3 regions of the Yokenella regensburgei genome follow, and region 1 is predicted to be linked to each of the others. Evidence: predicted binding sites of a transcription regulator. Region 1 holds the regulator's gene; each other region holds the start of a gene.
What was found. The regulator PhoB, encoded in region 1, activates phosphate uptake and scavenging genes when phosphate is short. The targets are predictions, from matches to a motif close to CTGTCATAAAACTGNCNNAT.
Positions count from the first base shown of each region.

Region 2: the regulator PhoB is predicted to act here: its motif matches at 2,140-2,159, upstream of C7387_RS16865 (esterase-like activity of phytase family protein).
Region 3: the regulator PhoB is predicted to act here: its motif matches at 2,120-2,139, upstream of ugpB (sn-glycerol-3-phosphate ABC transporter substrate-binding protein UgpB).

Region 1 is NZ_RBIZ01000007.1:103,550-108,473, forward strand. Features, by position in the region: gene sbcC (exonuclease subunit SbcC) at 1-891, opposite strand, end outside; gene sbcD (exonuclease subunit SbcD) at 888-2,087, opposite strand; gene phoB (phosphate response regulator transcription factor PhoB) at 2,274-2,963, shown strand; gene phoR (phosphate regulon sensor histidine kinase PhoR) at 2,985-4,280, shown strand; gene brnQ (branched-chain amino acid transporter carrier protein BrnQ) at 4,816-4,924, shown strand, end outside.
Region 2 is NZ_RBIZ01000005.1:380,258-385,181, reverse strand. Features, by position in the region: gene yjiA (GTPase) at 1-629, shown strand, start outside; gene C7387_RS16865 (esterase-like activity of phytase family protein) at 736-2,094, opposite strand; gene C7387_RS16860 (restriction endonuclease) at 2,251-3,420, shown strand; gene C7387_RS16855 (type I restriction-modification system subunit M) at 3,526-4,924, shown strand, end outside.
Region 3 is NZ_RBIZ01000006.1:94,771-99,694, forward strand. Features, by position in the region: gene ugpA (sn-glycerol-3-phosphate ABC transporter permease UgpA) at 1-559, opposite strand, end outside; gene ugpB (sn-glycerol-3-phosphate ABC transporter substrate-binding protein UgpB) at 686-2,002, opposite strand; gene livF (high-affinity branched-chain amino acid ABC transporter ATP-binding protein LivF) at 2,216-2,929, opposite strand; gene livG (high-affinity branched-chain amino acid ABC transporter ATP-binding protein LivG) at 2,931-3,698, opposite strand; gene livM (branched chain amino acid ABC transporter permease LivM) at 3,695-4,924, opposite strand, start outside.

The DNA.
Region 1 (4,924 bases):
CTGCCATAACGGACGCAGCTGTTCGGCAGGCTGCGCCTGCGCCAGGGATTCAAGCTGCGGTCTGGCTTCGTCGAGCGCCTGCTGCGCCTGAGCAAGCATTTGCTGGGCCTGTCGTTGCCCCTGCTGGCGCTCCTGTTCACGCTCCAGCCACTGCTGCCAGCTTTGCAGACGCTGCTGCTGCGCCAGGTACGCTTTTTCTTCGTCAGTAAGTACCTGCAAACGTTGCACAAGCGCCTGTTTCTGCTCCTCGCTCAGAAGCATCACCCCGGAGGCCTGCGCCTCCAGCTTCTCCAGCTCGGTTTTGGCGGTTTTGTGCTTTTCAAACACCATCGCCGAAATTTGTCCGTAGATTTCGGTTCCGGTGAGCTCTTCGAGCAGCTCGGCGCGCTCTTTCGGTTTGGCATTGAGGAAAGCGGCAAACTGCCCCTGCGACAGCAGCATCGAGCGGGTAAAGCGACCGTAGTCGAGCCCGGTGAGCGTGGCGGTAAGCTCCAGCTTGTCTTTCACTTTATCCGCAAGGATCTTGCCGTCTTCAGTACGCGCCAGCTCAACGCGCGGTGCCTGCAGGTTGCCATCGGGCTGGTTACGCGCCCGGTTCTGGCTCCAGAAGGCGCGATAGCCGGTGCCTTTCACCTCAAATTCCACCTCGGCCAGACACTCGGCGGTATCGCGGGTCATCAGATCGTTTTGCGACTGTGAGACGGTATTAAGACGCGGTGTTTCATGGTACAGCGCGAGGCAGATGGCATCGAGCAATGTGGTTTTTCCGGCCCCGGTCGGGCCGGTGATGGCAAACAGACCGTTGCTGGCGAACGGCTCGGCGGTGAAATCAATTTTCCATTCGCCTTTCAGCGAGTTGAGGTTTTTTAAGCGCAGGCTGAGGATTTTCATACGTTTTCCTCCCCGGAGAGGCTTTGCAGGGTATCGTCGAAAAGCTGGTGCAGGCGACCCTGCTGACCGTCGTCAAATTCTTCCAGTGCGAGGCGGCGGGCAAAGACCTCTTCAACTTTGAGTTCACTCAGGGTTTCGCGCTGTTCGCCTGCGATAATGCGCTCCCGCTGCTCGCGGCTGCGGCGGATCAGCAGGACCTCAACCGCAAGTGCCTCCGTCTGGGCCTGAATTTTACGCTGCAGGTCGTGCAGGTACTCTTCGCTGTTGATTTCGATATCAAGCCAAGTGACGGCTTCCGACGTTTCTGGCCAGCGGGCGAGCTGATCGCTGACGCTGGCGAAATCACCTTTCAGCACCGCCAGCGGTTGGGTGACCGGCACGTCAAGGGTCTCGACGCTGGCAAGTTTACCTGCGTCGAAGTTCACCAGATGCACGCTTTTGCTTTTACCGGTTTCGTCGAAGCTCAGCGCAATCGGTGAGCCGCAGTAGCGAATGTGCTCGCTGCCGCCAATTTTCTGCGCCCGGTGAATATGTCCGAGGGCGATGTAGTCCGCCGGTGGGAAGTTCTGCGCCGGGAAGGCATCGAGAGTGCCTATATAGATGTCGCGTACCGCGTCACTTTTGCTGGCACCGACGGTGGTCAGGTGGCCGCTGGCAATAATCGGCAGCGTGCGGTCGCCGCGCAGCACAACCGCAGCCTCATATTGTTGCTGGTAGTAATCGGTGATTGCGGCAAGCAACGTGTGCTGTTTTTCCTGGGCAGAATGCCCGGCCTGGCTCACGACCACATCGCGCGGGCGCAGGAACGGCACCGGGCAGAGAATGGCCCCCACGCTGCCGTCGCGGCGGATAAGCTCACAGGGTGGACAGCCCGCGCTTGCGACAACGGTCGTATTAAGGAAGGCGAGAATATCGCGTGATTCATTGAGCGTGGCGACGGAATCATGGTTACCCGCCAGCACCACCAGGTGACAGCCGGTTTGCTGTAGCTTGACGACAAAACGGTTGTACAGCTCGCGGGCGTAGCTTGGCGGCGAACCGGTATCAAAGATGTCACCTGCCACAATAATGGCATCCACCTCACGGGCTTCGGCCGTTTGCAGCAGCCAGTCGAGGAAGGCCTCGTGTTCTGGAGCCCGGCTCTTGCTGTAAAAGTTCTGGCCCAGATGCCAGTCAGAGGTATGAATGATGCGCATAGCGGTTCCGTAGCAAAAAAAGCATAAAGGAGATTATAAACATTCAGATACGGTGGGGTCGATGGCTGTCATAAAGCCTCCGCAGAGGTATCATCTGTCGGTCATCTTTTTCATAAATCTGTCACAAATCTGACGCATAATGGCGCCGCACTCTATAATTGCTACTAAAAAATCACAGGGTAAATAATGGCGAGACGAATTCTGGTCGTTGAAGATGAGGCTCCAATCCGCGAAATGGTGTGCTTCGTTCTGGAGCAAAATGGCTTTCAACCCGTTGAAGCAGAAGATTATGACAGTGCCGTGAATCAACTCAATGAGCCCTGGCCAGATCTGATTCTGCTCGACTGGATGTTGCCGGGTGGTTCGGGGTTACAGTTCATCAAACATATCAAGCGTGAAGCCATGACGCGTGATATTCCGGTGATGATGCTGACCGCGCGCGGGGAAGAAGAGGATCGTGTGCGGGGGCTGGAAACCGGAGCGGATGACTACATTACCAAACCGTTCTCGCCGAAAGAGTTAGTCGCCCGAATTAAAGCCGTGATGCGCCGCATTTCACCGATGGCGGTGGAAGAGGTAATTGAGATGCAGGGGCTGAGCCTCGATCCCACTTCGCATCGCGTCATGACCGGTGAAAATCCGCTGGACATGGGGCCGACAGAATTTAAGTTATTACACTTCTTTATGACGCATCCCGAGCGTGTTTATAGCCGCGAACAACTGCTGAACCACGTCTGGGGAACGAACGTGTATGTCGAAGACAGAACGGTTGATGTGCATATTCGCCGCCTGCGTAAGGCGCTGGAGCACAGCGGCCACGACCGTATGGTGCAAACTGTACGCGGTACGGGATATCGTTTTTCTGCCCGTTTCTAAAATTTGACAGGAGTATGACCCGTGCTGGAACGGCTGTCATGGAGAAGGCTGGCGCTTGAGCTTTGCTTATGTTGTATCCCAGCCTTTATTCTCGGGGCATTTTTTGGTTATTTGCCGTGGTTTTTACTGGCGGCGGTAACCGGGCTGCTTATCTGGCATTTCTGGAATTTATTACGTCTTTCCTGGTGGTTATGGGTTGATCGCAGCATGACGCCGCCGCCGGGACGAGGCAGCTGGGAGCCACTGCTGTACGGTCTGCATCAGATGCAGATGCGTAACAAAAAACGTCGCCGTGAGCTGGGGAGTCTGATCAAGCGCTTTCGTAGCGGTGCCGAGTCGCTGCCGGATGCGGTGGTACTGACCAACGGAGAAGGCGCTATCTTCTGGTGTAACGGACTGGCCCAACAGCTGCTGGGGCTGCGCTGGCCGGACGATAACGGACAAAATATCCTCAACCTGCTGCGCTATCCGGAATTTGCTCAGCACCTCAAACATCGTGATTTCTCAAAGCCGTTGAATCTGGTTCTGAATAATGGTCGTCATCTGGAAATTCGCGTGATGCCGTACAGCGAGCATCAGTGGCTGATGGTGGCGCGTGACGTGACCCAGATGCACCAGCTGGAAGGTGCGCGGCGCAACTTCTTTGCCAACGTCAGCCATGAGCTGCGTACACCGTTGACCGTATTACAGGGCTATCTGGAGATGATGCAGGAGCAAACGCTGGAAGGTGCAACGCGTGAAAAAGCGCTGCATACCATGCGTGAACAGACTCACCGGATGGAAGGGTTGGTTAAACAACTGCTGACTCTGTCAAAAATTGAAGCGGCACCGATGATGGCGCTGAGCGATCGTATTGATATGCCGATGATGCTGCGGGTGGTGGAGCGCGAAGCCCAGACCCTCAGTCAGAAAAAGCATACGCTGCATTTTGAGATTGATGATTCCCTGCGGGTGATGGGCAACGACGAGCAGCTGCGTAGCGCGGTATCCAACCTGGTGTATAACGCTATCAATCACACGCCTCCGGGCACGGAGATAACCGTGCGCTGGCAACGGGCACCGCACGGCGCGCTGTTTAGCGTGGAGGACAACGGCCCGGGGATTGCGCCGGAGCACATTCCGCGCCTGACCGAGCGCTTCTACCGTGTTGATAAGGCGCGTTCGCGGCAAACCGGGGGCAGCGGTCTGGGGCTGGCGATAGTGAAACATGCGGTAAATCATCACGACAGTCGCCTGGAAATTGAAAGTACCCTGGGCAAGGGGACGCGTTTTAGCTTCCTGCTTCCGGAACGTTTAATTGCCAAAAACAGCGCCTGAATCGACGCTTGTCAGGTTAACTTTCCACAGACCAGCTTCGGCTGGTCTGTTTGCTTTGCAGTTCATTTTTTAGCGCTGTATTTATGAACGTCTGATTGTTTTTTGTTCGCATGATTAGCCACATGTTTTTTGTAAAACTGGTAGATAATCCCATTGCGAAAATTAGTATTAGCATAATCATCTGGTTTTACGATCCCTCCTTGCTTTAAAACGTTATAAGCGTTTAAATTGCGCCTCATGCTGGTTTATCCCAACTGCATTCGCGTAGTAATACCAAAAACAATGCTTCGCTACGCGTATCCGGGAGAATATCCCGCTGAGTCAGCTGACCTTACCGCTGTATCATCCCGTCAGGGTGAACGCGAATTTATTCTATACCCCAAATAATTCGAGTTGCAGGAAGGCGGCGACGCAGTGAATCCCCAGGAGCTTACACAGGTAAGTGACTGGGGTGAGCGAGGAAAGCCAACGCACATGCGACTTGAAGTATGACGGGTATAATGACAACACCACATCCACAGGCAGTTAGAACGATATGACCCATCAGTTAAAATCTCGCGACATCATCGCACTGGGCTTTATGACCTTTGCGTTGTTTGTTGGCGCCGGTAACATCATTTTCCCTCCAATGGTTGGCTTGCAGG
Region 2 (4,924 bases), on a different contig from region 1:
AGACTTTTTTCTCCCACGAAATCCTCTGCCAGCGCTACCTCCTCGACGGCGTCATTGCGCTGGTCGATGCCGCCCATGCGGATCAGCAAATGAATCAGTTCACCCTCGCCCAGTCGCAGGTGGGCTACGCGGACCGCATTCTGCTGACCAAAACCGACGTTGCAGGTGAAGCCGCCCAGCTTCGTGAACGCCTGGCGCGCATCAACGCCCGTGCGCCAATTTACACCGTCACGCACGGCGATATTGACCTCGGCCTGCTGTTTAATACCAACGGCTTTATGCTGGAAGAGAAAGTCACCACCGCGCCGCGCTTCCACTTCATGGCCGACAAACAAAACGACGTCAGCTCGATTGTCGTCGAACTGAACTACCCGGTGGATATCAGCGACGTTTCGCGAGTGATGGAGAACCTGCTGCTATCATTTGCCGAGAAGCTGCTGCGCTACAAAGGGATGCTGTGGATTGACGGCGAACCGAACCGCCTGCTGTTCCAGGGCGTTCAGCGCCTGTACAGCGCCGACTGGGACCGCCCGTGGGGCGAAGAAACACCGCACAGCACGCTGGTGTTTATCGGCGTTCAGTTGCCGGAAGAAGAGATCCGCGCAGCGTTCGCCGGATTGAAAAAATAGTACCGTAACTATCCCCTCTCCCAAAGGGAGAGGGATTCAGACCGCACTGACCATCCCCTCTCCCGGAGGGAGAGGGGATGGGTGAGGGGAGCAGACCGCACAACGCTTACATCACCGCTTCAGGCAGCGTCACCACCCACAGCTCACTCTCAGATTCGGGTTTCTCCAGCGGCTTCACGCCGATGCTCGTCGCCACAACCTTATCGTCCACCGTCAGCTCACCCTGCTCGTTCAGGCGGTAATCCTTCAGCTTTTTCCCTGCGACAGGATCTTTCAGCACCGTCTTCACGCCAAAGTCATTATCGTTGGCCACCGCCAGAGTTTTACCATCAATCAGCGCCAGCCCTTCGGCTTTCTCCTGCTGCCAGCCGAGCTTACGCAAATCCACCACCAGCGATTTTTCCGCCAGCATGACGCCGCGTTTCGCCAGTTTTTCCGCATCATCAAACTCCGGATACTTCCCGGTTTTGTCGAATGCCGCCAGATCGCTCGCCTTGCTCAAATCCACTTTGTAGATGTTATTTCGCATCGCCCCGTCTTTATCGCCACCCTGCTCAATCAGCAAAATATGCTGATTATCGAGCGCCACGATATCGCCAATTTTGGCATCGCTGTTTTTGCTGTACGCCGCCGCATCTATCGGGTAACCGTACATCGCCGTTTTCCCCGTCGCCGGGTCGAAGCTCACCAGGCGGGTAAACAGCGCCTGCTTCTTGCTTTTACCGTCGATATCGAGCGTGCTCTGTACCGCCGCAATAATCCGCCCGTCCGGCATGCGGGTCAGCCCCTCAAAGCCACGGTTTGGCTGACGCCATTTGATAACGTTCGGCAAACCATCGGCGATAGACTTCTCGCCGTTTTCGGCCTGCGGCCCGTGCATGGCGAGGATCTTTCCACTGCGGTCGACGTTCACCAGGAACGGACCATATTCATCGCAAAGCCAGTAACCGCCTTTACCATCCGGGGTAATACCTTCGGTATCCAGCCCACGGTTATCCCCTTTCAGCACCTTCATGCTGTCGCTGAGCGCCACTTCATTGGTGGAGCCAATGACGTCGCTTTCAAGCGGCAGGCCGTTGATGTTGCCCTTCGCATCGTGCAGCGGCACGGCGTTTGTCGCCTGCGCTTTACCGTTTTCCAGCCGAATAGTCATCATCTGCGGAGTAAACTCGGGCACCACGAAGATCTTCGCCTCGCGCTTGCCCACGTTCGGTGAATCGGCGTTCGGCCCGCGATCGGTCACGGTGGCAAACGTCAGGGCATCGCCCTCTTTGCCGGTAAACAGCAGCCCGGAGCCAATTCCCACCGGCAACCCGTTCAGGAAAGCGCTGGAGAATGCACCGCGATAAGGAATGTTTGAGCCTTCCGGAAAGCTCACGATATAGCGCTCGGCGTGAGGTTCCGCCGCCAGCGCAGAGAAAGAGAGAGTACAGCCGATAACCAGAGGGATTATTTTGATTTTCATGTGGTTAGTATCCTTTGCAAGAGCAGGACACTATAAAGAGAGTGGATGTCAGAAAAATGACACTCGTCGCGATATCTTTCCGATAAGTGATTCATCCAACAGTAATTCCCCTCGAAACTGGCATGCTATGCACAACATCATCGTTAAGGGAACAACGTGAAAAACTACAAAGTCATAACGCCACTTTTTCCGACTTATGCACAGGCGCAGGCCATGATGAAAGCCTCTGCAGGCTACCCCGCTAAGTCGGTACGAAATATGATCACCGCGATCCATGAGCAAACCGGCACACCGCAAAAACCCGTCGACTGGTCGGAGCCAGACAAATGGATCATTGAGCGCCTGACCGGTGAGGACGCAGAGCTCGCGCACCGCATCTGGCAAACCGATAACCACATCCTCAACCCTCGCCACAGCTACGGCTGCTATCTGTTCCTCAACAACGAGCAGTTTAAGCTGATGGAAGAGAGCAGCGACGGGCTCTGGCAGGCCACCGAGCGGGGCAATCAATTCCTCAACGCTGATGAGTCAACGTGGCGCTGGCTCGACGATCAGGAAGGCATGTTGCAGCTACTGGAGCTGCTCGCCAGCCGTGAGATGTCAAAACGCGCCGATTTATTGCCGGAATGGCAGGCCTTCCTCCACCAGCATTCAAAGTTTGCTTCCGCCAGCTCCATCAAAAGCACGCTCTACTCGCGGCTCTACAATCTTATCGACAGGCACATGGTCGATCGCGACGGCATGAGCTACAGCATTACCGATACCGGCCGTGCCTGGTTGAGTAAAGCCCTGCCAGCGCGGAAAACCGACCCGCGCAAAGAGCTGCTCGATGCGGTCAAACGCTATAACCAGCAGCAAAAAGAGCTGCTGCGTGAGCAAATCAGCACCATGAATCCGTATAAGTTTGAACACTTAGTGGGTCAGCTTCTGGAAGCAATGGGCTACGAACAAGTTGAAGTCACCAAAGCCTCCGGTGACAAGGGCGTGGACGTTGTCGGCAAGGTGCAGGTGGGCATCACCACCATCACCGAAGTAGTACAGGTGAAGCGGATGCAGAACACCGTCAACCGCCCGCTTATCGACCAGCTGCGCGGTGCGCTACCGTACCATAAGGCCATTCGCGGTACGCTCATCACCACCGGCAGATTTGCCACCAGCTGCGCCGAAGCCGCGCTGTTCCCGGGAGCCGCGCCGATCACCCTGATCGACGGCGATCGCCTGCTCGAACTGCTGATTGAAAACAACGTCGGTATTCGCCGCAGCAATGCCGTTGAGCTGCTGGACGTCGACCTGCAGCTGTTTGATGAGCTGGAGATCGAACAGTAACCCGTTAGCCGGTATTCATCCCGTTACCGGAAGGGATGAATGCCGTGCGAAGTCGGAATGACGCTGTATAATCACCCTATTTTGTAACCGCTTTTGGTAACTTTCATGACTAACACAAATTTCTCGCAAACGGCGGCCTTCATCTGGGCCGTTGCCGATCTGCTGCGCGGCGACTTCAAACAATCTCAGTACGGCCGCGTGATCCTGCCTTTCACCCTGCTGCGTCGTCTGGAATGCGTGTTGGCAGAAAGCAAAGACGCGGTAGTGGCTAAAGCACAGGAACTCAAAACCAGCCCGCTGCCGGAAGAAGCCAAAGAAAAGTTTCTGCTGCGCGCCACCAACTCCCTGTCGTTCTACAACACCTCGCCAATGGATCTCGGCAAAATGGGACAGAACGACATCAGCGCCAACCTGGAAAACTACATTCAAAGCTTTTCAAAAGATGCGCGCGAGATCTTCGAGCACTTTAAATTCAGCGAGTTTATCGGTCTGCTGGACGACGCTAACCTGCTGTATAAGGTCGTTAAAAAGTTCGCCACCACCGATCTCAGCCCGGAGGCCATTTCCAACTATGAAATGGGGCTGGTGTTTGAAGAGCTGATCCGCCGCTTCGCGGAAAGTTCTAACGAAACCGCCGGGGAGCACTTTACCCCACGCGATATTGTGCGCTTGACCACCTCTCTGGTGTTTATGGAAGATGACGATGCCCTGACCAAAGAAGGGATCATCCGTACCATTTACGACCCGACCGCGGGTACCGGCGGCTTCCTCTCCGCCGGGATGGAATACGTTCATGAACTGAACCCGAAAGCCGTGATGCGCGCGTTTGGTCAGGAGCTGAACCCGGAGTCCTACGCCATCTGTAAAGCCGACATGCTGATCAAAGGCCAGGACGTCAGCCGTATTAAGCTGGGCAACACTCTCTCTAACGATCAGCTTCCGGCTGACCAGTTCGACTACATGCTCTCTAACCCGCCGTTTGGCGTCGACTGGAAAAAGATCGAGGGTGACATTAACGATGAGCACCTGCAGAAAGGCTTTAACGGCCGTTTTGGCCCCGGCCTGCCGCGTGTTTCCGACGGTTCGCTGCTGTTCCTGCTGCACCTGATCAGCAAAATGCGCGACACCCGTGCCGCCGACGGCATGGTGAACAACGGTGGCCGCATCGGCATTATCCTTAACGGTTCGCCGCTGTTTACCGGCGGTGCAGGCAGCGGTGAAAGTGAGATCCGCCGCTATATCCTCGAAGCCGATCTGCTGGAAGGTATCGTCGCGCTGCCAACCGACATGTTCTACAACACCGGCATCGCCACCTACGTGTGGATCCTGTCAAACAAAAAGGCTCCGGAGCGCAAGGGTAAAGTCCAGCTTATCGATGGCACCAGCCTGTGCGGCAAAATGCGTAAATCGCTGGGCTCCAAGCGTAACCTGATGGGCGATGACGATATCCAGCTCATCACCCGCACCTTCGGCAATTTTGAAGTGCTGAACGCCACCTCGCTTG
Region 3 (4,924 bases), on a different contig from region 1:
AACGTGGGATAGACTGCAGCGCAGCAAAGAAAAACAGGAAGTTGTAACTAATCTGCTTCCATACCGAAGCAAACACCACGAGGAACATCGCCTGACCGCTGTTCTGCGCGTGGTTCCAGTCGTAACCGATCCCCGCCAGCGCATGGGTAATCAGCCCGCGCCCCGGATTAAAGAGGAAGATCCACAGCACCGCCGCTACGGCAGGTGCCACCGCGTAAGGCAGCAGCATCAGCGTCTGGTACAAACGGCTGCCGCGCACCACGTAATCCACCAGCGCGGCGAAGAATAGCGAAACCAGCAGACCGCTGATGGTCACCATGGCGCTGAATTTGATGGTCGTCCAGAACGAGTCCAGGTAGTAGCTATCATGGAACAGCGCAATGAAGTTATCCAGGCCGACAAACTGGCTGGAAAGCCCAAACGGATCGACGCTTTGCAGCGAGTACCACAGCGCCTCGCCCGCAGGCCAGATAAAGAAAATGACGGTGATAAGCAGCTGCGGCGCTACCAGCAGGTAAGGCAGCCAGCGGGAGCGAAACACCGGACGGGATGATGACATAGTTAAACTCTGAGTTAGTTTCCCCTCACCCCGGCCCTCTCCCCAAAGGGGCGAGGGAGAAAGACGGCTCTGAACAGTTCCCTCTCCCCTATGGGGAGAGGGTTAGGGTGAGGGGTCAGCCAATGATTACGATTTAGTCGACTGCTCGAAACGCCGCAGCAGCTGATTACCGCGTTCAACCGCCGCATCCAGCGCCTGCTGAGGGGTTTTCTTCCCGGTCCAGACGCTTTCCAGCTCTTCATCCACCACGGTACGGATCTGCGGCATATTGCCCAGACGCAGACCTTTGGTGAACGGCAACGGCGGCTTGTTCAGCATCTGACGGGTCGCGATATCCGCACCCGGGTTTTTATCGTAGAAGCCCTGCTGACGGGTCAGGTCATAAGCGGCTTTAGTGATAGGCAGGTAGCCGGTTTTCTGGTGCCATTCAGCGGCAATTTCCGGTTTCGCCAGGAATTCGAGGAACTTCGCGACACCGTTATAGGTAGCTTTGTCTTTCCCCTGCATCACCCACAGGCTGGCACCGCCGATGATGGCGTTCTGCGGCGCACCCTTCACGTCAGCATCGTAGGGCATCATGCCCACACCGTAGTTGAATTTGGCGTACTGACGAATGTCCGCCAGCGAACCTGAGGAAGCGGTGGTAATGGCGCAGTCGCCGTTGTAGAACTTCTCGGTCGATTCGTCTTTACGACCGAAGTAGCTGAAATCGCCCTTCTTGTTCATCGCCTCCAGCAGTGCGATATGCTTCACCTGCTCCGGCTTGTTGAACTCCAGCACCGCGTCGGTACCGTCAAAACCGTTATTTTTGGTTGCTACCGGCAGCCCATTCCAGGCGCTGAAGTTTTCAATCTGGATCCAGCCCTGCCAGCCGCTGGCGTAGCCGCACTTCATCCCTGCCGCTTTCAGCTTCTCGGTATAAGCCGCCAGATCCTGCCAGGTTTTCGGCGGCTGCTCCGGATCTAAACCGGCTTTCCTGAAGGCATCTTTGTTGTAGTACAGCACCGGGGTGGAGCTGTTGAACGGCTGGGACAGCAGGTGCCCGGTTTTGGAGTCGGTGTAGTAACCGGCAACGGTCGGGACAAACTGCGACTCGTCAAATTTGATGTTGGCGTCGCTGAAGACTTCGTACACCGGCTTGATGGCTTTCGACGCCATCATGGTTGCAGTGCCCACTTCGTACACCTGCAGCAGCGCCGGGGCGTTACCGGTACGGAAGGCAGCGATACCTGCGCTCAGGCTCTGCTCGTAGTTGCCTTTATAAACCGGCACAATTTTGTAATCCGGATTTTCCTGGTTGAAACGTTGCGCCAGGGAGTCGACCTCTTTCCCGAGCTCGCCCTCCATAGAATGCCAGAATGGAATGGTGGTTGCCGCCAGCGCCTGACCAGCAAATGCCAGGCTCAGTGCCAGTCCTAAAGCTGTGTGTCGTAACGATGTCATTCGGTTATCTCTCTTGTTGTGCCGGATGCGCGAAATCACGCGTTTTATGCTCGCGAGGTAACATGACATGCTCGAATGACAGAAAAATAACTGTTTGTTTACAGAATCATGACAACAATACGTCAGAGGGATGATGGTAATGTGAAGGGAGTTGTTAAAAATGCCGGGTGCGGTCTCCAGCCCTCTCCCACAGGAAGAGGGCTGGTAAAAAATTTATCCGCCTAAATAAGCGCTCCGCACCGCTTCGTTCGCCAGCAACGCATCACCGGTGTCTTCCAGCACCACGTGACCATTCTCCAGCACGTAGCCACGGTCAGCGAGCTTCAGCGCCTGGTTGGCGTTCTGCTCAACGAGGAAAATCGTCATCCCTTGCTTACGCAGTTGTTCGATGGTGTCGAAAATCTGCTGGATGATGATCGGTGCCAGCCCCAGCGACGGCTCATCAAGCAGCAGCAGGCGCGGCTGGCTCATCAATGCACGGCCAATCGCCAGCATCTGCTGCTCCCCACCGGACATAGTGCCCGCCCGTTGAATACGGCGTTCGTGCAGACGCGGGAACAGCTCATACACCCACTTAATGCGTTCATGATACTGCTCGCGATCGGCAAAAAATCCGCCCATCGCCAGGTTCTCTTCGACCGTCATCCGCGAGAACACGCGACGCCCTTCAGGGACAATCGCCACCGCCTCACGCATGATTTTCGCCGTCTGCCAGTCGGTAATGTCTTTACCGTCGAAGACGATTTTCCCGCTGGTGGCTCGCGGGTCGCCGCAAAGCGTACCGAGCAGCGTGGTTTTCCCGGCGCCGTTGGCGCCGATAAGAGTGACGATTTCGCCCTGATTGATATGCAGGCTGACGTTGTGCAGCGCCTGAATCTTACCGTAGTGAGCGCTGACGCCGTCAAAGGACAACATGACTTTTTCCATCTTATGCTTCACCTAAATAAGCGCGGATCACGTCCGGGTTATGACGAATTTCCTCTGGAGTACCGTTAGCCAGCGGGGTGCCCTGATTCACCACGTAGATGCGATCGGAGATCCCCATCACCAGCTTCATGTCGTGCTCAATCAGCAGAATGGTGGTGTTGTGATGGCTACGAAGCTCAACGATAAGCTCATCCAGCTCTTTGGTCTCTTTCGGGTTAAGACCGGCGGCCGGTTCGTCGAGCATCAGGATTTCTGGCTGCGTTACCATGCAGCGGGCAATCTCAAGGCGGCGCTGATCGCCATAGGCGAGGTTGCTCGCCTGACGGTTAGCGTGCTCCAGCAGGCCAATACGCTCAAGCCAGGTGGCAGCGCGATCGAGGGCTTCGCTTTGCGCACGGCGAAACGCCGGGGTTTTCAGCAGGCCGGAGAAGACACCGCTCTTGAGCTGCTGATGTTGCGCCACCAGCAGATTCTCAATCACCGTCATTTCGCGGAACAGGCGCACGTGCTGGAAGGTACGCACAACGCCCATGCGGGCAATCTGCTGACCCGGCAGCCCTTCGAGATGCTGGTCGCGCAGCATAATGCTGCCGCCGGTCGGTTTGTAGAACCCGGTCAGGCAGTTAAACACGGTGGTTTTGCCCGCGCCGTTTGGGCCAATCAGCGAGACGATTTCCTGCGCCTTAAGCTCCAGTGAGACGTTGTTGACCGCCAGCAGGCCGCCAAAGCGCATCATCAGACCGTTAACGGATAAAATAGGCTGACTCATGCCTGCTCTCCTTTGGCTTTCCCGTTTTTCAGCTTCAGCTGCACACGGGTCATCGGCAACAGCCCCTGCGGACGCCAGATCATCATCAGCACCATCAAACCACCCAGCATCAGCATGCTGTATTCATTGAAGTCACGCATCAGCTCACGCGATACCACCAGCAGAATCGCCGCGAGGATCACCGCGAACTGCGAGCCCATACCGCCCAGCACCACAATCGCCAGCACGAAGGCAGATTCAGCGAAGGTGAAGGATTCCGGGCTGACAAAGCCCTGGCGCGCGGCAAACAGCGTTCCGGCGAAACCGGCAAACGCGGCGCTGATAGTGAACGCCGTCAGCTTAATGCGCGTTGGGCTTAAGCCCAGCGAGCGGCAGGCGATTTCATCTTCACGCAGCGCTTCCCACGCGCGGCCAAGCGGCATACGCAGCAGGCGGTTAATCACGAAGAGACTCAGCACGACCAGCAGCAGCGCAACCAGGTAGAGGAAAATCACCCGGTCCGACGGGTCGTATTTCACGCCAAAGAAATTGCTGAAGGTGTCCCAGCCGCCTTCACGGGCGCTGCGGCTGAACTCAAGGCCGAAGAAGGTCGGTTTCGGGATCTGGCTGATGCCGTTCGGACCGCCGGTCACTTCGGTATTGTTCAGCAGCAGGATACGGACGATTTCGCCGAAGCCCAGCGTCACAATCGCCAGATAGTCACCACGCAGGCGCAGCACCGGGAAACCGAGCAGGAAACCGGCCGCCGCTGAAACCAGCCCTGCCAACGGCAGGCAGGTCCAGAAGCCCAGCCCGTAATAGTGGTTGAGCAGCGCAAAGGTGTACGCGCCGATGGCATAGAAACCACCGTAGCCCAGCACCAGCAGGCCAGAAAGCCCGACCACCACGTTTAGCCCCAGGCCGAGGATAATGTAGATCATCGTCAGGGTGGCGATATCAACGGTACCGCGCGAAACCATAAACGGCCACGCCACCGCAATCACCAGCAGAGCAACCAGGAACAGCTTTTGTTTGCCGGTAGAGCCGTCAATTGCCGGCAGAATAAACTTCGGCCCACAGACGCCCTTCACCGCTTTCTGGAACAGCGGGCGCAGCATCTGGAAGAAAAAGACCACCGCCGTACCGATGAAAATCCACTGCCAGCGGATGTCGGCGGCTTTGTCTACCACAAGTTTGGTGCCATCAAGCTCTAACTGTACGCCCATGAATACGCCGGCCAGCACGAA